Regions from separate parts of the Psychrobacter sp. FME5 genome, predicted to be linked through region 1. Evidence: riboswitches for the same ligand, from Rfam matches in the RefSeq annotation. Region 1 holds a riboswitch; the other holds the start of a gene.
What was found. A riboswitch is a leader RNA that binds a small molecule or an ion and turns the genes downstream of it on or off. The one in region 1 is predicted to bind thiamine pyrophosphate.
Positions count from the first base shown of each region.

Region 2: linked by a shared signal. The riboswitch ahead of thiC (phosphomethylpyrimidine synthase ThiC) and the one ahead of tenA (thiaminase II) in region 1 are both predicted to bind thiamine pyrophosphate.

Region 1 covers NZ_RRYX01000029.1:6,986-25,948, forward strand. Annotated here, with positions in the region: gene nrdA (class 1a ribonucleoside-diphosphate reductase subunit alpha) at 1-1,981, opposite strand, end outside; gene EI161_RS06075 (YbeD family protein) at 2,533-2,913, opposite strand; gene EI161_RS06080 (IS982 family transposase) at 3,096-3,977, opposite strand; gene EI161_RS06085 (class I SAM-dependent DNA methyltransferase) at 4,062-4,772, opposite strand; gene tenA (thiaminase II) at 4,859-5,506, opposite strand; TPP riboswitch at 5,630-5,747, opposite strand; gene EI161_RS14950 (TetR/AcrR family transcriptional regulator) at 6,053-6,643, opposite strand; gene EI161_RS06100 (multidrug effflux MFS transporter) at 6,630-7,877, opposite strand; gene rpoD (RNA polymerase sigma factor RpoD) at 8,183-10,096, opposite strand; gene EI161_RS06110 (DNA primase) at 10,668-12,827, opposite strand; gene EI161_RS06115 (outer membrane protein assembly factor BamD) at 13,041-14,258, opposite strand; gene EI161_RS06120 (RluA family pseudouridine synthase) at 14,882-16,123, shown strand; gene EI161_RS06125 (polyphenol oxidase family protein) at 16,133-17,104, shown strand; gene EI161_RS06130 (YeeE/YedE family protein) at 17,191-18,453, opposite strand; gene EI161_RS06135 (flavodoxin family protein) at 18,890-18,963, shown strand, end outside.
Region 2 covers NZ_RRYX01000139.1:306-6,217, reverse strand. Annotated here, with positions in the region: gene thiC (phosphomethylpyrimidine synthase ThiC) at 374-2,356, opposite strand; TPP riboswitch at 2,593-2,709, opposite strand; gene EI161_RS12910 (oxidative damage protection protein) at 2,814-3,107, opposite strand; gene argH (argininosuccinate lyase) at 3,214-4,587, opposite strand; gene EI161_RS12900 (histidine kinase) at 4,818-5,864, shown strand.

The DNA.
Region 1 (18,963 bases):
TCTCAGGCACGACTTGCTTTAGGATGCCATCTTTTGACGCTTTGATAGACACCAGACCGCGTGGTGGCTCGATACCATTAGTCGCATTGGCAATCTGACTAGACGTCTCAGACGGCATCAAAGCGGTTAGGGTAGAGTTGCGCAGACCGTGTTCGGTAATCTCGCCACGTAGCGTTTCCCAATCGAGATGTAGCGGCTCTTGGCAGATTTTATCCAAGTCTTTTTTGTAGGTATCAATCGGTAAAATACCTTGCGAGTACGTCGTCTCATTAAAGGCAGGACACGCGCCTTGCTCTTTGGCCAATTTATTTGAGGCTTTTAAGAGGTAATACTGTAGCGCTTCGAAGGTTTGATGGGTTAGACCAAGCGCTGAGTCATCAGAATAGCGTGCGCCATTTTTCGCTAGGTAATAGGCGTAGTTAATCACACCAACGCCTAAGGTACGGCGACGCATGCTGCCATTTTCGGCCGCTTTGACTGGATAGTCTTGATAGTCGAGTAGGGCATCAAGGGCGCGGACGATTAGCTCGGCTGGCTCTTCGATATCGCTGACGTTTTCAACTTTACCCAAGTTCACCGCTGATAGCGTACAAAGGGCGATTTCGCCTTCTTCATCATTGATGTTATCAAGTGGCTTGGTTGGTAGCGCGATTTCCATACATAGGTTTGACTGACGAATCGGCGCAACGGTCGCATCAAATGGGCTATGGGTGTTGCAATGATCGACGTTTTGGATATAGATACGACCAGTGCTGGCGCGCTCTTGCATCATCAGACTAAACAAATCTGCTGCTGGGATTTGACGGCTGCGAATGCTCGGGTCATTTTCGTATTTGGTGTATAGCTCTTCGAACTTGTCTTGATCTTCAAAGAACGCGTCATACAAACCAGGGGTATCACCTGGAGAGAATATGGAGATATCTTGACCCTTGATGAGGCGGGTATACATGGTTTTATTTAACTGTACGCCATAATCCATATGACGCACGCGGTTGTCTTCGACGCCGCGGTTGTTTTTGAGTACCAATAACGACTCAACTTCTAAATGCCATAATGGGTAAAATAACGTCGCTGCACCGCCACGTACGCCGCCTTGTGAGCAGCATTTAACCGCTGTTTGGAACAGTTTATAGAATGGAATACAACCAGTATGCTGGGCTTCACCGCCACGAATCGGGCTACCAAGGGCACGAATACGACCGGCATTGATGCCGATACCGGCACGTTGTGACACATAGCGTACGATGGCGCTGGTGGTGGCGTTGATTGAGTCTAAGCTATCACCACATTCGATTAAGACGCACGAGCTAAACTGGCGCGATGGGGTGCGCACACCAGACATGATAGGCGTTGGTAGCGAGATTTTAAATTGTGAGGTCGCATCATAGAAGCGTTTAACGTAGCTCATACGCTCAGATTTGTCATAGTTAGCAAACAGACACATACCAACCAGCATATATAAGAACTGCGGGCTTTCATAAACCGTTTTGCTGACGCGGTCTTGCACAAGGTATTTACCCGCCATTTGCTCAACAGCAGCATAAGCAAGATTCATATCGCGCCAGTGGTCAAGATATTCTTCTAATTCATCAAATTCCGCACGGCTATAGTCAGCTAGGATATGCTGATCGTATTTACCGGCATCAGTTAGCTTTTTAACATGGTCATACAAGTGAGGAGGGGTGAATTTATTATAAGCAATCTTACGCAAATGGAAGATGGCCAAACGCGCGGCTAAATACTGATAGTCAGGCGTGGTTTCAGAGATAAGATCAGCGGCAGACTTGATGATGGTCTCGTGAATATCGCGAGTTTTGATGCCTTCATAAAACTGAATGTGCGACTTTAGCTCAACTTGTGATACCGACACATTATCTAAATCATGAGCAGCCCACTCGATAACCTTGTGAATCTTATCTAAATCAATAGGCTCTAAACGTCCATCACGTTTGGTTACTTGGATTTTATCGATATGTGTCATGCTGACCTCGTAAGTTGATTGCTGGGCAATTAATTTATAATGATGCTTATAGTGTTACTTATAGTAATGCGGCGCGGTTAATACCGGCGGGCATTCTTTATCACGCTATCTTTATTACGCTATAACATCCTGTCACGGCAGAGTGTTTTTTTAGGCAAAACGATGCCATTGCTCATAGTGAGGGTTTAAATCACTGAGCACTACATATAGCGTATTTGTTAGTAGGTGGACACAATATAGCGGGAAAATTTTGAAAATGCTATATTGATTTTAGCGGCAAACTATGTTGATGAGAGGGTAAAGCGTGTCCAAATTTTAGCAAAGGACGATGGGATAAGGGTTAGACGCCAATAAGAAAAATAATAAAAGTTTTGTAAAAAATGGCGCGAATTTACTTTTTATTGTCGGCTAAATTAACGAGCGCAAATCTGCTGAATGGCGCGCATATTTCGGGTGGTGATTGTACCCCAGCCAATAGAAAATCGCCACCCATATGAGTGACGATTCGGACGAAAAACGGACTGGTTTTTCTTAAATTGATAAAACTATGATTAGACGACCATGCGTACCGTTTTTGCATTATCAAGTGATGCATAAAGCGTGTTCACTTGCTCAACGGTGGTCAAGTATAAATTGGCACGCACCGAATGGAAGCGTCCTGTTTTTGACGGTTTAACTTCCATAGACGCCAAATCAAACTCTGGAAACTGGCTACCAAGGATAAGCTTCACTTCATTGAGTAAGCTATCGTGCTCGCCTTCATGACCGATGATGCTAAGTGGGTAGTTCATTGGGAACTGCCACAGCTCAGGATTTTGTACGTCGGTTTTTTTACCTTTTAAGATACCGTCATTGGCGACCAGCTCAGTGACTTTGACTTCTCTTTTAGGCGTTTGATTTGGGTTAGTGGTGTCTTTTGGATCATCAGTCATGATGTTGTCCTTATCTTTGTGAAAATATGAGCTTATGGGTTATGCCGATAAGCGCTTTATGCACCATTTATAAGGCCACTCATCATATTATTCAAGGGTCAGCCAACGATAACTCATATTAAAATCGTTATTTTTTATAACCCCAGTTCGGGATAAGCCACATTGTAACTCATTGATACTATTTACAATGTCGCTACCTGTCCCTGCTGAGGCATGTTTTTGATGGTGGGTTTATACGGAAACCAGCAATAAGCAATCAAACCCGACAGCAAGTTTGTGATAAACCCCGTGACACTACGATGGCGTGAGTGTTCGATTTGGCACAAGTTTTTAAGCTCTCCAAACACCGTTTCAACCAAAGAGCGATGATTGAGTAGTGCCTCATCCATAGGCTCAAGTAATTGGGGTTTCATATTACGCCGAAGTTTCGTTATCAGCCTAGTATCACTGTGTTTTGTGAGCCACGCGTTTAGTGCTTTACTGATGTAGCCTCTATCACCGAATAGTTTTCCAAATAAAGACGTTGCCATATCCTTAACTGGCGCTCTATCATCCGTATTACCCGCAGTGACTTTAACAGATACAAGCTCGCCCTTATGATTGATAATGGCGTGCAGCTTAAAGCCATAGAACCAGCCCATGCTGCTTTTGCCTCGGGTTGCAAGTCCTTCAAAGACTTTATGACGGTAGATACGCTTGTTATGACAAACTGCTATCTTGGTTGAATCAATATAGCTGATACCCGTACAGTCACCCATTATGCTTTGCAAGTAGCTGCACAGTGGCATGATACTGCGCGGCACTAGCTCTATAAATCGCGAGTAGCTCGGCAGATTTGGAAACTCCCGTTTCATCATGCCAAGCATGTGATGGTAGTAAAACGCCTTAAACTGTCGATACCGCAGTTGATGAAACAGTACCAAGATGGTCATAATCTCTGCTACACTTATCTGGCATGCTCTTAGCCGTTGACGGCCCGTTGCGATTAAATGAGAGTCAAACTCAGGTTTGAATTGCTGATAAAAGTCGTCAATATGGCAGTATAGTTCGGTTAGGTTGTCCATGTAAGAAGTCCTTTTTGCTTAAGTGGTCTTGGTAAACTTACTTTAGCAACTTCGGGCTTCTTTTTTTATCTTTTCTTTGAGCCCTTATCCCGAACTGGGGTTTTTATAACCACATACCGCCACATAATCGCCGCGATCGTAGCCTTCGATGACCTCTTGTACCTTGTCATTGGCATACATAGGATGGGTCAATAAAGTCTGCGCATATTCGAAATCGACAAAACCATTGGCTTGCATTAATTCGATTTTCTCATCAGAGGTACGCCAGTTTGCTGACTTCACCAGCTCAATAGGATAAGGGTCAGCAGGGGAGATGTGTTCGAGTAATGGATGTTCCCACGTATCTACCGCGCTCGCTAAATTGTATAAGCTGGCAAAGCCGCTTTCTTTTGGCACATCAATCAGGATAAGTTTGCCGCCAGTCTTTAGAGCATCAAAGGCCTTTTTGATACAGACATCCAAATCCCTGATATAGCTGACGCTGCCATTAAACATAATAATATCAAATTTATTAGGCGCAATCTCGCAGGTTTCGGCAGAGCTGATATCTACTTGCAAGCCGCGTTTCTCAGCGACTTCAGCCATGTCTTTCGATGGCTCGATACCATGCGTGATATGAATGCCGTAATCTTTGGCTAACAGGGATTCGAAAAGACCACTACCACAGCCGATAGACAATATTTCGCTATCTTTATCTAAGAAGTGAGCGACCAGTTTGAGCTCACTGGTCAGTAAGTTTTGGTTGTCAAAAAACCAGCTGTCGTACGCGCTTGCGTGTTCATCGAATGCTGCCATGATGTTTCTCCTTGTTGATCATTATTATTGGTCATTGTTTTTGATTTTAGAGGGCTTTTTTAGAATCAAGCTAGATTGAGTATAAGTTAAGACAAATCTAACGCCTGCTGCCAAAAATTAACTTCCATACGTGCGGCGGTGTTAAATAACCGTTGGAACTTGTCTGCTTGAGCAGGGCTGGCATCGGCTAATAGCGTATTAATCTGTGCTTCGTTCTGCGCGGTAATTACTTGGAACTCATCGCTAGAAAACACGTCAATCCATGGTTGATAAGGGTTGTTATCGATAAAACCCTCATCTTTGATACATCTGCCAATTTCTCCATAGCCCATTAAGCAAGGCGCAATAGCGGCATACAGTTCGGCCAGCGAGCCTGACATAGCCGCGTCTAATATATAGCGACTATAGGCGATGGTGACGGCAGATTCAGGGGCGTTTTCTACTTGTTCAAGTGGTATATTCCACTGACGACAGAAGTCCAAGTACATGGCGATTTCCATATCGAGCATGGCATTGATACCTGCTTGACCGACGCGCATTTGTGCCAGTGTGTCACTCTTATACACGCTCAGCGCCATCACGCGGGTATAGTGAATTAAGTATAAATAGTCTTGCACAAGGTAGTGGCGAAAGCTGTCAGGGGCGAGTGTGCCAGCGGTCAGCTGTTTGACAAAGTCGTGCTGAATGTAATCATCCCATGTGGGGCAATTGTGACGTAGCGTTTGGTAATCCATAGTTTTCACTTACTGTTATAAAATGCAAGCAAGCAAATGGCAGGAAACGAGAATTGATAAGGCACAAAAAATTTGCCCGTCTAGGTTTAATAGATTGGCAAAATATGAAGTAAATGTGACTTATATATCGACACGCTTGTTTCCTACGTCAGTGCTAACTGCATCAGGTTCGCGGGTAACTCTCAGCCATGATTTTGATTGTAGTTAAAGCGTCAAAATCAAAGCACCCCGACAAGGTTTGTTTTTTAATAATAAATATAAAATTTAAATATAGTCAGTTCAAAATAAAAGCGATACGTTATAGCTATGTGCGACTGGTATAAATTTTCCTTGCTTGCTGTTATCACAGAGGCTACGAAAAATTCATCCCAGTCGCATGGTATCGATTTTAAAATTGTATCGACTTTAAAGTAATTCTAATAGAGCTTTGAGCTGCTGTTTAAGTGGTTCGTGTTTAAGCAGATCAGCCCTATGATAGGTGAACTCAGCCATCATTAGCAAGTGATGTCCAAATAACGATAAAAAAAGCAGCTTAGATTTAAAAATCTATTTTTTATCGAGCTGTTCAATAGCAGTGTGATAAAGCATCAGCATGGCTTTAAAACGGCGCTCATATAAGCCTTCCGCATATAGCAGCTCTACACTTAAGCTATCGATTACGCCTAGATAGGCATCGGTATACAGCTCTAGCTGCTCAGAGTCGAGCTGATAAGGCTGTAGAGCCAGCTGTATTTGCTCAGTCAACACCTTTATATAGACATTAAAAGTCGCCGCGCTGGTATCGGTCAAATGCACAGGTGCGGCATAGGCCATGCGAATTAAAAACCGTAAGGTAATCGCGCTTTCATAACGCGCTTCAAAAGCATGGCAATACGCTTCACCGGGAGTAGAAAATTCACTAGTCGTCGCAAAGCATGACTTAATAAACGCACATTCCGACTCGAGCGCATCTTGCAGTAATTCTAAAAATATCGCTTCTTTACTGGCAAAGTGCGTATAGAGAGAGGCTTTGCGGATGCCCACAGCCTTAGCAATATCACTGAGTGATGCGCCCTCATAGCCGTGCATAAAGAAAGGCTCAAACGCAGCATCAATAATACGTTGCTTAGCGCTTGAGCGTGGTTTATGACTTTGCATAGGCCTCCTCTAATGATGGTGTGGAGAGAGTGTTATAAGGTTTTAAACTTCTAGAACCGAGATAGACCAGTATCAAAATAATTGGTCCCATCGCACCTAGCAAGATTAACCAATATAAGGTGTTCATTTCGACCAATTGTCCTGCGATGGGTGTGGCAGTGGATGAGAGTAACATAGGAATGGCGCCCAATAAAGCTGCGCTTGAACCCAAAGCGCTGCGCTGCGAGTCCATTGCAATCGCCATCAACGTCGCTTCTAATACACCAAGACCAAATAATCCCAAGGCAATGCCAGTGACAATACCGACCAAACCCATCGATAGCAGATAAGCGATGATGCAAACGGCACTACCCAGCATCATGACACCGGCACCGATTAAGGCCAAATGTGACGCCGATATTTTTTTGACCAAATAAGCGGTGGAAGATGCACCTAAAATTAGACTGATACTGGTCAAGCCAAAGACAAAACCAAATTGCTCTAGGCTAAGACCATAGTCTGTTTGATAGACATAAGCAGAACCACCGATGTAGGCAAACAAAAAGAAATACACCGCAGATAGCGCAAATAGATTAAAGACAAAGGTTTTGTTCTTTAATATGCCGACATAAATGCCTGTAATATTTTTTATATTTAATTGAATGCGCTTGTCTTTTGGCAAGGTTTCTTTGATATTCAACAGCGTATTAATCAGCACGATGATACCTAACGCCGCCAAAATAAACATGACGCCGCGCCAACCATAATGCGCACCGACGATACCGCCGATTGCTGGCGCGACGATTGGACCTAATGCCACAATGGTATTTAATAAAGCATAAATTTGTGCCGCTTTTGGTCCATCGACTAAGTCGCGTACCATGCTCATCACCACCACGATAGCCATAGAGGCGCCAAGACCTTGCAAGATACGAGCAAAGATTAGGCTTTCAATACTTTGTGACCACATCGCCCACACGGAAGCGCCAATATATGCCAGTAAGCCTGCAAATAATGGTGCTATTCGTCCTATGGCGTCAGATACGGGACCAAATACCAGCTGTCCTAAACCCATAAAGATAAGAAAGACGGTCAACGTGATTTGCGTGGTGGCGTAGGAGGTATTGAGGTCTGTTGCCATATTCGGCATTGAGGCCAAATACATATCAATCGCTGCAGGGCCAAGCGCCACAATGATGGCAAGAGAGATGACGGTTTTGATACTGATGTGTTTTACATGGGTTTGTTTATTCATAAGAGTGCACTATTACCTATTTATCTATTTAATTTTTTAACTACCGAACGGTAGGTAGTTATACTCGATATTTTAAATAAAGGCAATATTTTTATGAATTAATTGCTTATCTCATGCTATAGCGGCTCTATATTTAATAGGTAAAAGCTAATAGCCATTAAATAACAACCATCAAATAGCAGCCATTAAATAGCAGCCATTAAATAACAGGCATTAAATAACAGGCACAAAAAAGCTGAGATATACTCAGCTTTTTTGGTTTGCCACTAGGCGTAATAAGATGTGCTTAGCACATACTATTTAAATTAGTCATTTTCAAGGAATGAGCGTAAATGCTCAGAACGTGAAGGATGACGCAATTTACGTAATGCTTTTGCCTCAATCTGACGAATACGCTCACGCGTTACATCAAACTGCTTACCAACTTCTTCTAACGTATGGTCGGTTGGCATATCGATACCAAAGCGCATTTTTAAGACACGTGCTTCACGCTCAGTCAAGTTGCCTAATACATCACGCGTCGCTTCACGCAGGCCAGCTGCGGTCGCATCATCGACAGGGCTTGAAATCGTACCATCTTCGATAAAGTCGCCTAGGTGCGAGTCTTCATCATCACCGATTGGCGTCTCCATAGAGATAGGCTCTTTGGCAATTTTTAGCACTTTACGGACTTTAACTTCGTCCATCTCTAAGCGTTCGCCTAATTCCTCAGGCGTTGGCTCGCGGCCCATTTCTTGTAGCAATTGACGTGAGACACGGTTTATCTTGTTAATGGTCTCAATCATATGCACAGGGATACGAATCGTGCGCGCTTGGTCAGCGATAGAGCGGGTAATCGCCTGACGAATCCACCACGTGGCATAGGTTGAGAATTTATAACCACGGCGGTATTCAAATTTATCAACCGCTTTCATCAGACCAATATTACCTTCTTGGATTAAGTCCAAGAACTGTAGACCACGGTTGGTATATTTCTTAGCGATAGAAATTACCAGACGCAAGTTAGCTTCGACCATCTCTTTTTTGGCACGGCGCGCTTTTGCTTCGCCAACCGCCATACGACGGGCGACGTCTTTCATGTCGTGGATTTTCATATCGAGCTGCTGCTCGTAATCACGAATTTTACGTTGTAGTAAAATCACATCGTCAGCGACTTTTTCTAGCGTACCTGCAAAAGCAGGCTTGCCTTTAATACGCTCAATGAGCCAATCAACGTTGGTTTCATTGCTAGGGAAAGTTTTACGGAATTCATCACGCGGCATACGACCACGGCGAATCACCAAACGCATGATTTGACGCTCTTGCTTACGCACATCGTCATAGACGTCATGCATGATAGCCATCACTTGGTCTGACAAGCGATTGTTTAACTTCAACATCATAAAGCGTTCGGCAAGTAGGGCATAAGCAGCATCTGCTTCTACGCTACCACGGCCATAATCAAGCAAGGCTTGTTTGGCTTTGATAAATAAGTGTTCAATCTCTTCTAGACGTAAGCGTACTTCTTCTGGATCGATACCGCCGGTTTCTTCTTCAGCTTCTTCCTCTACTTCTTCTTCGTCCTCATCATCGTCACCTAGCGCCTTTTTGGCTTTTTCTTTGATAACAGGAGGATTTTCTTTTTCTTCTTTGATGCGCTCTCTTTCTTCTTTCGCCGCCTCTTTTGCTTCTTGAGCGGCGATTTTGTCTGCTTCGGTTTCAGGGTCTAGAAAACCAGTGATGACATCAGAAAGTTTTTTCTCGCCGTCCTGTACTTTTTGATACTCATCTAGGACGAATTGTACCGTACCCGGCCAATAAGACATCGCATGCTGCACGTCACGAATACCTTCTTCGATACGCTTGGCAATAGCAATCTCACCTTCACGAGTCAGTAGGTCAACGGTACCCATTTCACGCATATACATACGTACAGGATCGGTGGTGCGACCAGGCTCTGTCTCAACAGAGGCTAATACCGCCGCTGCTTCATCTGCTGCCATGTCATCATCGCTTGAATCGTCGTTCATCAAGATGTCATCGGCGTCAGGGGCAGATTCAAAGATTTTGATACCAACGTCGGTCAGCATTTGCACAATATCTTCGATCTGATCGCTTTCGGTAATAGAGTCGGGCAGTTGGTCATTCACCTCAGCATAGGTAAGATACCCTTGCTCTTTACCCATTTGGATTAAGGTGGCCAGTTGAGATGTGGACTTAGAAACTGACTTATCGTTCATAAATACTCGCTTACTTGCATCGGACATTTTTATATTGTGACGCGCTATCGCTGGCTGGGTGCGTTGACCTTATCAATCGATTGATCAAAAGGTGGCGTAGAGGTTGTCAATAATATCAAAAATGAGTGGATATGAATAAAGGCTCAAAACACTACAATAACAGTGCCAAAAAATGGCTAAAAATCAATAAAGATAAAAGTCTGCAAAATAAGATCACCTAAAAAATAATGCTACCTAAAAGATAGTGTTGCCTAAAAAAGATGATACTCAAAAACAATCTCTAAAAAATATATATTTAAAATTGTGCTCAACGATGCGGTCTTGTCGCCATCTATTGAGCAGTGCTGTAAATATACAGCGACACAGTTTAACACAGACCATAGTAATCAAGCACGAGCTAGTGATGCTCGCCTGTGTTTATTACAGATATTGCCAATTATTTTTAATCAATTGCTTTACCAATTACCTAATTTAGGGCTGCATGTATTACTGGGCATAATCATTATTAGTGGGGACAACCGCTATACTTTTAAAGGGTTACGGTTTTATTAATAAAAAATAAGCACAGAAATTAAGATTTAACCGTGGTCATTTGTGCTGATTGTTCGGCTTGCTGAGCGCGCAACCAATCATTTAACAATTGTGATTGCTTACGGACAATCGCCAGCTTGATGTGATCAGGGTTTTTAATCAGCTCCTGCATCTTTTTTTGCAAATGCAATTTGAGCAGCTGCATTACTAAGTTTTCAATCAGCTCATCGAGGCTTAAGATGCTTCTTGCGGTCAAGGTTTTATAAAACCCGCCCCAGCTACGGCTCAGTGTTTCTTGGGTGGCAGGCGTTAGGTTAGATAAGATAAAGTGCGCCGCTGCATTGGCATCTTTTGGTAAATAATCAAGGCAGCGTTTGATGGTACTGACGATATCGAGCAATCCATCGTCTTGTAGGTCTTCCCACGCTAGTGGACGCAATATATCGGCAGAGGCTTTTTGCTTTATATGAGCAGGTAACTGCAGCTGGTTAATACCTGCCTGTTGCCAAATCGACTCGATAGGGTCATCAATCAAGGCGCGCGGTTGGAATAAAAAACAAAGCTGCAACTGCTGACTGATGGTCATTTCACCATCAAAATCTAGTAGGGCGTCTCTTGCTTCTTTATTTTGACTGCGTTTACCACCCAGTTTTTGATAAATATCATTATTCAGTAAATAACGAAAGCTACTGCCTTTAGGCAATGCGGTGGTCAAGGCGCGCACTTGTGACATCAGCTTGGCTTTGCCTTCTGCCAAGGTTAAGTCATGGCGCTCACTTAAATAAGCGAAAATATACTGTGACAGCGGCATTGCATTGGTGATTTGCTCACGCATGGCGTCACTGCCCTGACTTTTAATAAAAGTATCAGGATCGTGATTATTAGGTAGGGTTAAAAACCGTAGTTCTTTGTCATCGGCAAGCACAGGCAGGGCAACTTCCAGCGTGCGCCAAGCCGCTTTTTGTCCCGCACTATCGCCATCGAAACTCAATGTTAGGGTAGGATTTAGGGTCAAAAGCCGTGATATTTGACTCTCATTAATCGCCGTACCCATCGAGGCGATGGCACCATAAATACCCGCTTGATAAAGGGCTATCACATCCATGTAGCCTTCGACCACCAGCCAGCTATCTGCACGCTGCTGGCGAGATTCATAATAGCCATATAGTACGTGCTGCTTATGGAACACAGGCGAGTCGGACGAGTTGATATATTTGGGCTTCACTTCGTCATCGAGCGCGCGACCACCAAAACCAATGGTCCGTCCTTGGTTGTCGCGGATCGGGAAAATAACCCGATCACGGAGTAAGTCATAATCGCGTCCAGATTCTGACTGGCGCACTAAGCCAAGCGCTTTTAGACCTTCGATATCTTGGGGAAATTGGTGCTCGAGGTGCTGCCAACCAAATGGCGCATAGCCCAAGCCAAAGGTTTCAAAGATGTCTTCAGTGATACCACGCGCTAAAAAATAATGCTTAGCATGCGGGTGAATGCTGAGATTATGCTGATAAAATTGCTGAATCTGCTCTAATAGCTCGTACAGATTACCGTCTTTATCAGCGACGCTATTTTCTTCGTGCAGTGCAATAGAGCCATCATCGCTACTTATCAGCCACGCAGGTGGATAGCCGTCATCACCTTGATAGTCTGAAGCATAAGACTCAGCTGGATAAGGTACTGAATCGTAAGCATCTAGCGGTGGATAGTTGTCGTAGCTATCGTAGCTATTGTCGTTATAAGTTGGTTGTTGCGTATAATCAGGCGGTATATTTATTGATGACTGACTATCGGCTATTGGCTGACTAACTGGGGCTTGCGAGTGTGTCGCCGTTTCAGCTGGCAATGCTGGTATTGGTTTTGCAGTGGGTTTTTGTTTGGAACGCTGATAACTGACGTTTTGCTGTTCTTCTTTTGGTACTTCGATGCCAGTTTGCTTGGACAGCTCATTGACCGCTTCGATAAAGGTAAGGTTTTCATAGTCACGCAAAAAGCTAATGGCATTACCGCCGACACTACAGCCAAAACAGTGATAGATATTTTTTTGTGGATTGACATAAAAAGACGGTGATTTTTCACCATGGAAAGGGCAGCAGCCTTTGTACTCACTACCAGCACGTTTAAGCGTGGTATGACGCCCAATAATACTGATTAAGTCAGCTTGGCTATTAAGTTGTTCAAGAATGTGATTTGGTATGCTCATGCAAAAAATAGTTTACCATAGGTGAATTATCTTAGGCATAAACAATATTGAAGGTAAACAATATTGAGCATAGATAATTCAATAAAAATAAAGGTAGAAATAGAAAAAATAAGGCCAACCATATCGTTGACCTTATTTTTTATGATAGACGTTTGTATACTTAAAAGACGCTAGCGTCTCTAACCCAGATACACTGTCCTAGGTTTTAAACCGTTATTTATCATTGATATCTGCACTATCGGCAGGTGTATCCGATGGCGTTACGGCAATTCCTTGGTTGGGCAGTGTCGTACGGCGTGTTGGGTTAATATTCTGCGGTTCTACTTCAGCTTCTCTAGCAGTAGAGCCTGTGCTTGATTGACTGGTCACTCGCTCAGTTGACGCTTCAGGTAAGCCCAAACCGACATTGACACCATTAGGATTAGTACGTTTTGGTGAAGTACCTTGTGGAGCAGTGGTCGGCGCATTGTCACTAGGCAGTCTTAATTGACTGGCCTTACGAATAATTTGGGTCTTAGTTGCCCCATCATAATTACCGGTAGAAACAGAGCTGTCCGTGACCCCAGAACGACCAAGTTTACCAAACGTTACTTTATTGAGCCATGTGCTTTCACGTTTGGTATTTAGCTTGACGCGGCCATCGTTGGTTAGCCAGTTTGGATAATTAATCTGCAATAGCGTCTTATACTCTTTTGCCAAGTCATTTAGACCCAGTTTTTCATGGCTATAAGCAAGTACAGCAATGGCTTCAGGCACTGACTCACTGAGTGGATAGTACTGAAACACCCATTTGGCACGGTTAACAGCGGCAACATACGCTTCACGTTCGATATACCAATTGGCAGCGCTCATCTCACTTTCAGCAAACTGGTTATAAATAAAAGTCATGCGCTGAGCGGCATCTGGTGCATATGGGCTATTTGGATATTTATTGATAAGCTCTTGGAAGTTGGCAAAAGCAATACGCAGATACGCGGTATCGCGTTCGGCTTGGTTCATCTTAAACAGTTTCAGTCCTTCAGATGAGCCCTGCATGTTGGCCACACCACGCACGTAATAGGCATAGCTGGCTTGTGGATTAGAGGGGTATAAACGAATAAACTGCTCAGCACTGGCGGCTGCCATCTCATATTTACCGCTTTCATATTGGGCATACATCATATCGAGCAATGCTTGCTCAGCATATTGCCCTGTAGGGTAGAATGTACGGAGATTGGTTAGATCTTCAATACCTTGGGCGTAGCGACCTTTTTCGATCTGAGCCAGGGCATCGTTATAATAACTTTGCTCTGACTTTTCTGCCGTTTCTACTGCATCGACATCTTTCCCACCAGTCAGGTTTTTAAAAGTCTGACAACCCACTAGGTTTACGCTTAGCGCAAGTAGCGTTATTGAGGACAGCTTGATAAACGTATTGCCAACAGCTTGCATACTTCTTCTCCGACACAAGACGCATAATAGCAGCAGCGCCATTATGCTATATAAAAGGTGAATAATAAAAATAGTTGTTTTAAAATACAGTGCCATAGCATACAGCAAAATATGGCTATACTTTATAGAATAACCTTTGCTGCGTCTATTTTTTCGCCATCTATATTGTACTTGATTTAATCATACTGCATAAAACTGCTGGCAGCACGTCACATAATAGTTGGGTATTTTAACATGAGCTGCTAGCACGAGCGATATCCAATGTCACTGGTACCGATAAATATACAGTAAATTACAGCAATGTCATATTTTAGAGAGTTAATGGCTAGGGCGTATTGATCGTTCACAGGTAGTCGCTGTGAATGCCATGGTCGAATATTTAGCACAGCATAACGCTCAACATGCCAAGTGATAATCAAAAAGTGACAGATAACGCATCGCTTCTATAGGGCTTAAACGCTCAATATGCTACACTATGACGATATTACTGCCGTTTTTTTGACGACGATTGCTTATACAGCCCCTAAGTGTTTTACTTAATTTTTATTCGATTTTAAAAAGTCACCTTGCAAAACCATGTCAGAGACTTTGCCACTTATATATCTGCTATGAATAATAATGCTATGACTACCCATTTACCACCGAATCAATTGCTAAATACTGATTCATCAGCACAAGAGTCACCGATGCCAAATGACGTTTTAAATAATAGTGAGTTACCTGATGATAATCAGACAGCGCTTGATGAGCAAGTGTATGACAATAGCTTGTCCGATCATGAAGAATTGGGTGACGATATTCACGACGAGTTAGATGACTACAGTGGCGATGACGAAGAACACCAGGGTGATGAAGCATCAGCTGCTGGGCAATCGGTGCCTGTCATCATTGATGTTACCCATACCGCCACAGAAGATGAAGCTGGTTTGCGAATTGATAAATTGGCATCAAAAGCATTTACTGATTTTTCGCGTGTACAGTTGCAAGGCTGGATTAATGACGGCAGCTTGCTGTATAACGGCAGTGTGCAAAAACCAAAAGTCCGGGTCAAAGCAGGTGATGTCTTGCATTTATCAACGACATTAGAGCAGCATAGCGAAGACCAGCCAGAAGATATCGCGATCGAAGTGGTCTATGAAGATGACGATGTATTGGTCATCAATAAACCCGTCGGTATGGTAGTGCATCCTGGCGCGGGCAATCAAACAGGCACTTTGGTCAATGCACTACTGTATCATTATCCTCAACAGCACCATTTACCGCGTGCAGGGTTGGTACACCGAATTGACAAAGACACCTCGGGGCTATTGCTGATTGGTAAAACCAAACCTGCACAAATGGCACTGATGGAGCAGTTAAAAGACAAGTCCGTTTATCGTCATTATCAATGTGTAGTGGCAGGGGATGCGGCTAGCTTATTACGCCATCGCCGTATCGATGCACCGATTGGACGTCATCGCAATCAGCGTACCAAAATGACGGTGATGACGGCAGGACGCGAAGCAGTCACACATTTATTAAATGTAACCCCTCTCAATGATAATTATTGCTTATTGGATGTTGGCTTGGAAACGGGTCGTACGCACCAGATTCGAGTACATCTGAGCCATGTTACCTATCCGATAGTCGGTGACCGGGTCTATGGCGGCCGCCGTCAACTGCGAGCAGGACTTACAGAAGCGCAGCGCCAAGCAATCAATAACTTTCCACGTCAAGCTCTGCATGCTTATACGCTCGGTTTCGTGCATCCCACGACAGGTGAGGATATTGAAGTAACGACCCCACTGCCTGAAGATATGCAGCAGTTAATGGCGGTGTTAAGCGAAGGTTATGATGATGAGCAAACTTCGCCTAAAAGTCGCTGAGAATCAGCCATGAACGATAAGCTTCCTATGACCTTAATTGCGCAAATTGATGATGTCGCTGTTTTTCAAACGGCGGCTTTTTTTGCTGACGATATAGTGGCTACTGATGCCAATCTAAATGTTATTCCCTCAGCAAATCAGCCCAGTTATGGTGAGCTAAATTTAGGGCTGCATGTCAATGATAATGCAGCAGTAGTACTGGGCAACCGGATGCGGCTGTTGGCTGCTATTAATGAGCAAGTAGTAAACGTATCACCGGATAATAAGCAATGCTCAGGTATCAAACATTTACACTGGGTCAATCAAATCCATGGCAAACAAATTCATGATATCGATGCGACCGCGCTGAGTATGCAACCACTGGCCGCCGATGCCATGGTTAGTCAGCAAGACGATGTAGGTCTGGCGATAATGACCGCCGATTGTGTGCCTATCGTGCTATATCAGCCCGCAACGGGGAAAATAGCTGCTATTCATGCTGGCTGGCAAGGTCTGGCTTGTGGCGTCATCCAAGCGACCGCTGAACGCTTTGGTAGCGGCGGAAAAGTTATGGCTTGGATAGGCGTTTGTATCAGTCAGAATAACTATGAAGTTGGTTGTGACGTGAGAGATAAGTTGCGAAAAGGGTGCTTAGAAAACCAATTATTGACCACAGCAGATATGGCTAAATTCAATCAGCGATATGTCATAAACTCTGCTGATGATATAAATATCAATAGCAACGCTCGGTATTTACATAAGACAGTTGCTAAGCCATCAAACTGTGCCACAGTCGGCGCGGATAAGGTTAAGATAGATTTATCGAGACTCGCGGCCGACCAATTAGTATCAGCAGGTATCCTCGTAGAGAGTCAGCCCTCTAACGCTTGTAGTTATTCTGATAGCCGTTATTACTCTTATCGACGGCAGACACATTTACAGCAGCCTGCTACTGGGCGGATGGCGCTAGTAATTGTACGCAGTATAGCTAGCCCTAAATAAAAGAAATACAAGTATTATAACGCGTTACTGGGACGAATTCTTCTTGCTTGCTAAAGAAAGCTATTCATTAATCATTCGTTCGTTTTTTAGCATACTGAATCATTAGATTTCGGTACCGATAACCCAAATAAGGGACGTAGATACAGGGCTAAGAAAGTCCCTGCCATAGCCATGATGCCCCAGATATAACCATGAGCACTGAAGGATGCAATACCGCCAAAATAAGCGCCAATATTACAACCAAAAGCCAGACGTGCGCCATAACCCATCATTAACCCACCAATCACGGAAGCTGCAAAATTGCCCAAAGTAATCTGGGTAAACTTGAATAAACCACCTGCTGCCGAAGCAATAAAAGCGCCAATGATGATACCGATATTCATAACCGTGGTCGAATCAGCAAAGATTGAAGCGTTTAACGCGGCTGCATTAGCCCCCTGCCAATAGCCCCAGCTAGCAACATCAACGCCAAAGTTGCTCGCAATTTTTGAGCCCCATAACGAAAATGCAGAGGTAATACCCCAGGGTTGCCCGCGTGTCATTAATGTCAAAGCATTAAGTAAACCCAAGACAATCGCGGCGGCAAATAATGGCCAAGAGCCACGGAAGATGCGTTTCCAACCTTTTTCAGTCGGTACAGGTGCCATTTTAGGTGCGTTGGTTTTTTTCTCAACAACGAGCGTGACCCACGCAATCAAAGCAAACAGTGCCAAAGACACTATCCAAGCGCCACTGTAACCAAGGCCAGTAGACGTCGCTAGAGAAAAAGGGGCAAAGGAGGGCATCTCTTCTGTCCAAAACGGCAAATGATAAGCACCAACAGTCGCGCCAATGATAAAGAAGATAAAGGTAATGAACATCACTGAGCGTCCACCACCTACTGCGTAGAGCGTGCCAGAAGCACAACCACCACCAAGCTGCATGCCAATACCGAATACAAAAGATCCTACGAGCAAACTAACACCGATTGGCGACACATAACCTGCGACCGATCCACCAAAAATCGTCGTACCATATGCAAGAATAGGTGCGAATAAAGTAACAGCAACCGCTAACATCAACATATGAGATCGCATTGCTTGTCCATTCCCTACCGACATCAGACGTCTAAATGCTGAAGTAAAACCAAAGCGGGCATGAAACAAGGTATAGCCAAGCAACAAGCCAATAATAAAAAGTAAGGGCTGGGCAATAGGCTGGGTGCCAAACAGATAGACCAGCATAATAAAACCCGCAATCGCGCCGCCTGCTATCAGTCGTTTTTGTGGGTCATTTAAAGCCAAAGACTCTCTAGCAATAGGATCTCGTGTATCGTTCACAGGTTGAACTCTAGTCGTTGTAGTCGTCAAGGGGATAACTTCCTTCTCTGATATATAGTTTCAGAGTTAATTATTTATAATATTGTTTTGGAATATTTAAGTGGTTTATTCGAGGATATTTGAATAAGCGCACTATGATAAACCCGTTTTTAATAATGGCTATAAGAAGAGAGGGAATTAGTATATTCAAATATGGAATAACTTAGGCAGGTTTGATTAGGTGCTGAGGTTTAGAGGTATGAGATTGATTGTCTTCTTTTCCTGTGTATTATCAATGTGGTTTCACATTGAGTTTAATCGCTACATTTTTAGCGCATTAATTAAGCCTTTGTTAATACAGTGGCAACAATAAGGTTGAATTTATAAAAGCTTGCCTCATATCAATTAACTATTGCGCCCGCTGTCTTATATAGTAGTTAGTATTTAATGACAGACTATATTCAACCAAACAATTATTAGAGTTTGTATGACTACACCTATAAAGCCTTCATCAGCTTGCATTGATAACCTTCCTAGCGTATCCATTGCTGTTATTTACCA
Region 2 (5,912 bases), on a different contig from region 1:
TTTTTAGTATCGATAGTATTACTTGGTTTTATGCATTATAGATCATTGCGCTTGAGTCATAAAAGGCGTTCTAAACAAGCAAAAATAATCCTTTGGTTGGGAGTGTTCATTGTGCCTTTCATAGCATTGATGATGGTTTTCTATAAAATTTACTTTATAGACTGGTTACTAGGCGAGCATGCCAGTAGGTATCATGGTTATACCATTTTTATTATTATTTTTGGTTATCCGCTAACTTTGCCTTTTTATTTACTCATTATGAAACTGTGCGATTTATTCCTTAAAAGAGTTTTTCCACGAGACTCAAAAATAGACGTAAAAAAAGCTTAAACCTAGCGACTAGATTTAAGCTTAAGCATTAGATATCAAACAATCAAACCTCTTTATACAACTGACTGCCCGTGGCATGATGTTTTTGTGTCATCTCATCCATACCTTGTTGGATGTCTGCGGCGCCCATAGCATCGATAGCAATGGCACTGCCTTCTTTAGCATCTAAACCCGCCGCATATTCACGAACATTTTGTGTGATTTTCATTGAACAGAACTTCGGTCCACACATCGAGCAAAAGTGCGCCGTCTTGTGCGCGTCTTTGGGCAAGGTTTCGTCATGGAATTCGCGCGCGGTATCAGGATCAAGCGCCAGATTAAATTGATCGTCCCAACGGAACTCGAAACGGGCTTTGGATAACGCATTATCTCGCGCTTGAGCGCCGGGATGACCTTTTGCCAAATCAGCAGCATGGGCGGCGATTTTATAAGTGATGATACCATCTTTGACGTCTTTTTTATTTGGCAGTCCTAAATGTTCTTTAGGTGTGACATAGCAGAGCATCGCCGTGCCAAACCAGCCAATCATCGCTGCACCAATCGCGCTAGTAATATGGTCGTAACCGGGTGCGATGTCGGTGGTTAATGGTCCTAAGGTATAAAAAGGTGCATCGGCACAGACTTCTAATTGCAAGTCCATATTCTCTTTAATACGGTTCATCGCCACATGCCCGGGACCTTCAATCATCACTTGTACATCATGCTTCCAAGCCAGTTTAGTCAGTTCACCAAGGGTACGCAATTCTCCAAATTGTGCTTCGTCATTGGCGTCTTGCAAACAACCCGGACGCAAGCCATCGCCTAAGCTAAAGGCCACATCGTATTGCTTCATGATTTCACAGATATTTTCAAAGTGGGTATATAAAAAGCTCTCTTTATTATGAAACATGCACCATTGCGCCATGATAGATCCGCCACGTGAGACGATACCAGTCAAGCGTCCAGCAGTCAGCGGCACATAACGCAAAAGTACACCAGCGTGGATGGTGAAGTAATCAACGCCTTGCTCGGCTTGTTCGATGAGCGTATCGCGGAAAATCTCCCACGTTAAATCCTCTGCTACGCCATCGACTTTCTCTAACGCTTGATAAATGGGGACGGTACCAATCGGCACAGGTGAATTTCGAATTAACCATTCGCGGGTTTCATGGATATGATTGCCCGTCGATAAATCCATAATATTATCTGCACCCCAGCGCGTCGCCCATGTCATCTTTGATACTTCTTCATCGATGGAAGAACCAAGCGCCGAGTTACCGATGTTGGCGTTGATTTTTACTAAGAAATTACGCCCGATAATCATCGGCTCAGATTCTGGATGGTTAATATTATTGGGGATAATCGCGCGCCCAGCGGCGACCTCAGAACGCACAAATTCAGGAGTAATAATAATTGGTGTGTTAGCGCCAAAATTCTCCCCATCGTGTTGGCGCATATCAGTCAGTTCGTGCTGCTTTTGGGTCTCGCGAATGGCGATAAACTCCATCTCAGGAGTGATAATGCCGCGACGAGCATAGTGAAGCTGAGTCACATTGCCAGCTTTGCCATCTACAGCTTTGGCGCGGCGCGGCTTATCGATATGAGCAAAGCGCAAGTTAGCAGTGCTGATATCACGGGCGCGTGCTTGTCCGTATGAGCTTGATAAGCCACTTAGTTGTTCGCTATCGCCGCGCTCTTTAATCCAGCCTTCGCGCAATTTTGGTAAGCCTTTGGTCAAGTCAATGCTGGCATTGGGGGCGGTATAAACGCCAGAGGTGTCATAAACATAGAATGGTGGGTTTTGTTCCCACTCATTTTCAGAGACGTTTTGAATAGGGGTAGGGTCAAGGGTGATTTCGCGCATGGGCACTTGAATATCAGGTCGTGAGCCTTCGATATAGACTTTGCGTGAAGCAGGCAAAATACGGTGTAAGTCGCGCGCATCCTCTTCAAAACGAGCGTCGGTTTCGCTACGATGGGCGGGGGTTTTTAGCGCGTCTGCTTTGGAGGTTTTTTTGGTGGGGGTGGTTACTTGTAAAATAGTCATATGCTGTCCTAGCGTGTTGTTTTGAATAAAAGCAACACCGCCAGTAGCTGCGGGGTAAGACTATGTTATACGGACAAATGTAATCGCCAAACAAATGAGTCATCAAATTAAATTTAATCAGTCGTTTGTAAAGGATTACTCGGTGCAATTTCTTATAAATCACCATACCGCACTAAAACGCTGATGGGTGCTGGCAACCATAAAAAGGCATTTCTGCGCGCCCTTTGTACAGATATAACATAGTCTTAAGACTTCCCTGCGTCGGTACTAACCGCATCAGGTTCGGCGGGTGATCTCTCAGCGAATGTACAATGGCTTTTAGCCACTTATACACCGCACCCCGAGTCTGTCAGTGTTGTAAATCATCTTGATACTAACAAAATTAGCAGCCCACGGCTAATGCTAATTATTCATATAGACAAAAATAAGGATGATTATAAATACTAATCTATCGCCTTTATTTATTCTCTGGCGTCCAGCCTTGCGCGCGTTCATAGTCTTCGTTATCCAAAAACTTATCGCGTTGCTCGGTTAAGAATTTTTTGGCTTCAGGATCGAGCATACTGAGATGGTTTTCGTTAATCAGCATGGTTTGCTGCTCAAGCCATTCTTTCCATGCTTTGTCAGAGACGGTTTCTTGTAGCTCTTGCCCTTTTTTATTAGGGAAGGGTGGATGTGGCATTTTTGGCAGTTCTTGTTTATATTTGCGGCAAAATACGGTATTGGCTTGAGGATTAAAAGTCTCGGTCATGATACGTTCCTTATTATAAGTATAAATAGATGCCTTATCTTAACGCATTCATCCATAAAAAACACCCGCAGCGATGGCGGGTGTTTTAAAGATTGGTATTTTAAAATTAAGCAAAAACTTTTAAGCGCGCACGACCGTTAACTACCGCTTGCTTCACTTGATTAGGCGCTGTACCACCTAAATGGTCACGCGCTGCTAATGAGCCTTCTAATGTTAGATACTCGAATACGTCTTCGCCAATCGCATCGCTAAATTGCTGTAGCTGTGCCAGTGACAAATCACTCAAATCAACGCCTTCTTTAATACCTAAGGCGACAGCGTTACCGACCACTTCATGAGCATCGCGGAAAGCCACCCCATTGCGTACTAAATAATCGGCCAAATCAGTCGCGGTCGCATAGCCTTTCATAGTCGCAGCGCGCATATTTTCTTTATTGGGGGTGATATTCGGTAGCATATCCGCAAACGCTAGAAGCGAACCGGTCAAGGTATCAACGCAGTCAAACAATGGCTCTTTGTCTTCTTGGTTGTCTTTATTATAAGCAAGCGGCTGGCTTTTCATTAGACTTAATAGCGTCATTAACTGCCCAAAGACGCGAGCCGCTTTACCACGCACCAACTCTGGCACATCAGGGTTTTTCTTTTGCGGCATGATCGATGAGCCGGTACAGAAGCGATCGGGGATTTGCACAAAGTTAAACTGCGCCGACATCCAAAGAATGATCTCTTCGCTCATGCGTGACATATGCATCATCAAAATAGATGCCGCTGAGGTGAATTCGATCGCAAAGTCACGGTCGGAGACGGCATCGAGTGAGTTTTGGCAAATACCTTCGAACCCTAACAGTTCAGCGGTAATGGTACGGTCAATCGGGAAGGTCGTACCAGCAAGGGCAGCACTACCGAGAGGTAATTGATTGATACGGCGACGCGCATCAACCAGACGTTCAGTATCGCGATACAGCATCTCAAACCATGCCATGACATGGTGACCGAAACTGACTGGTTGTGCGGTTTGCAAATGGGTAAAGCCCGGCATAATGGTATCAGTATGTTGCTCGGCTAAATCGAGCAAGCCACTTTGCAAGCGTACCAGCAATGCAATGATATTGTCGGTTTCTTCACGCAACCAAAGACGGATGTCGGTCGCGACTTGATCGTTACGGCTACGACCGGTATGCAGCTTTTTGCCCACCGCGCCGACTATATCGGTCAAGCGCGATTCGACGTTCATATGCACGTCTTCAAGCTGGATGGACCAGTTGAATTCACCCGCTTCAATCTCAGCCAATACTTGCTCGAGACCATCGATAATGGTCGCAACGTCATCAGCGGTTAAGATATCGCATTCTTTGAGCATGGTCGCGTGAGCAATCGAGCCTTGAATATCGTGACGGGCAAAGCGTTGGTCGAAGCCCACGGATGCGGTAAAGGCGGCGACAAAGCTATCCGTCGCTTCGCTAAAACGTCCGCCCCACATCTGCTGGCCTTGGCTGTTTGAAGGACTGCTTCTAGGGCTGTTTTGTGCAGCGTTATTTGTTATTGAGGCATCTGTGCTAGAATCAGAGACAGAGGCGTTTACATTTGATTCGGGATTACTAGGGTTTGAAGAATTGGCATTCATATCATTACAAGACAAGTCAGCAGAATAAGAACTCAAGTATAGCAAAGGATGAGGTTGCCTTACTAGCGGAGCGCTTAGAGTTTTTTATGCCCAAGCTCATGGAGATCATGAAACCTTGGCAATGGTTGCTTGCGATCTTTTTTTGGTCGCTATTTGTGGCGATTATTGATCGCCATAGCGTACCGAATCAAACACAGTTTATGATCAAGTTTATAGCGAGATTCGTTCAAACCTCACTCGCACTGATACCTTCCTTTTATTTAATTGACTATCTTCGCCCTGTCTTTAAGCGCCTGTCCATAACGACGGTTAGCTTGTATGTTCTGCTAATATTAACAACCGCTACAGCCGTAACCATCACTTTAGTCTTACTGATTATGATGAACTTTGGCTGGTTTAATCAAAGTTTTTATTTTCTTATTTCAGCGATTGTATTTCATACGCTGATTACCGCGGGGTTTACCGTTGCGGCTTTGCTATTCTTCCTACGTCGTTATCGTGAAATGAATGCACTGAAGCAATCGTTTGAGAACAAATTAATCGCACAAAACGATGTGATTAAAGCTCGTATTGCACCGCATTTTTTCTTTAATACCATTAATACCTTAATGTCACTAATTGAAACCAATCCATCCCGTGCTGCTGAGTTATTACAACACGTTTCTGCACTATTCCGTGCCAGTTTCATGGGCGCGCGTGAGATTAGCTTTGAAGAAGAGGTTGCCCTTTGCGAGCATTATTTGGCCATCGAATCTAGCCGTTTGGCAGACAAGCTTGATGTGAGCTGGCAATTGCCCAATGAAGACATTATGTATGACATGGTTATTACCGCGCTGACATTACAAAGTGTGATCGAAAAAATGCTGCTTAACGTGGTTGAGATGACCACTGAAATGATATCTATCAATATCAATGTGACGTGGCAGCAGCATCGAGTTACGATTACGATTGATGTCGAACTGCCCAAAAAAACCTTAATTGTTAACCATGATTTGCGCAAGCACATGAATTTTAATATCCAAGCGGAGCGTTTACGCTCTTATTTTGGTCAAAGTGCTGATATTCAAAGTACGGTAAGCAGTACTCAGATTGTTACCATCATCGACTATCCGCTCCAAGACGTTGGTGTATAATATTTGCTACGCTTTCGTTAAATATATAAGCGTGGCATATTTATTGCA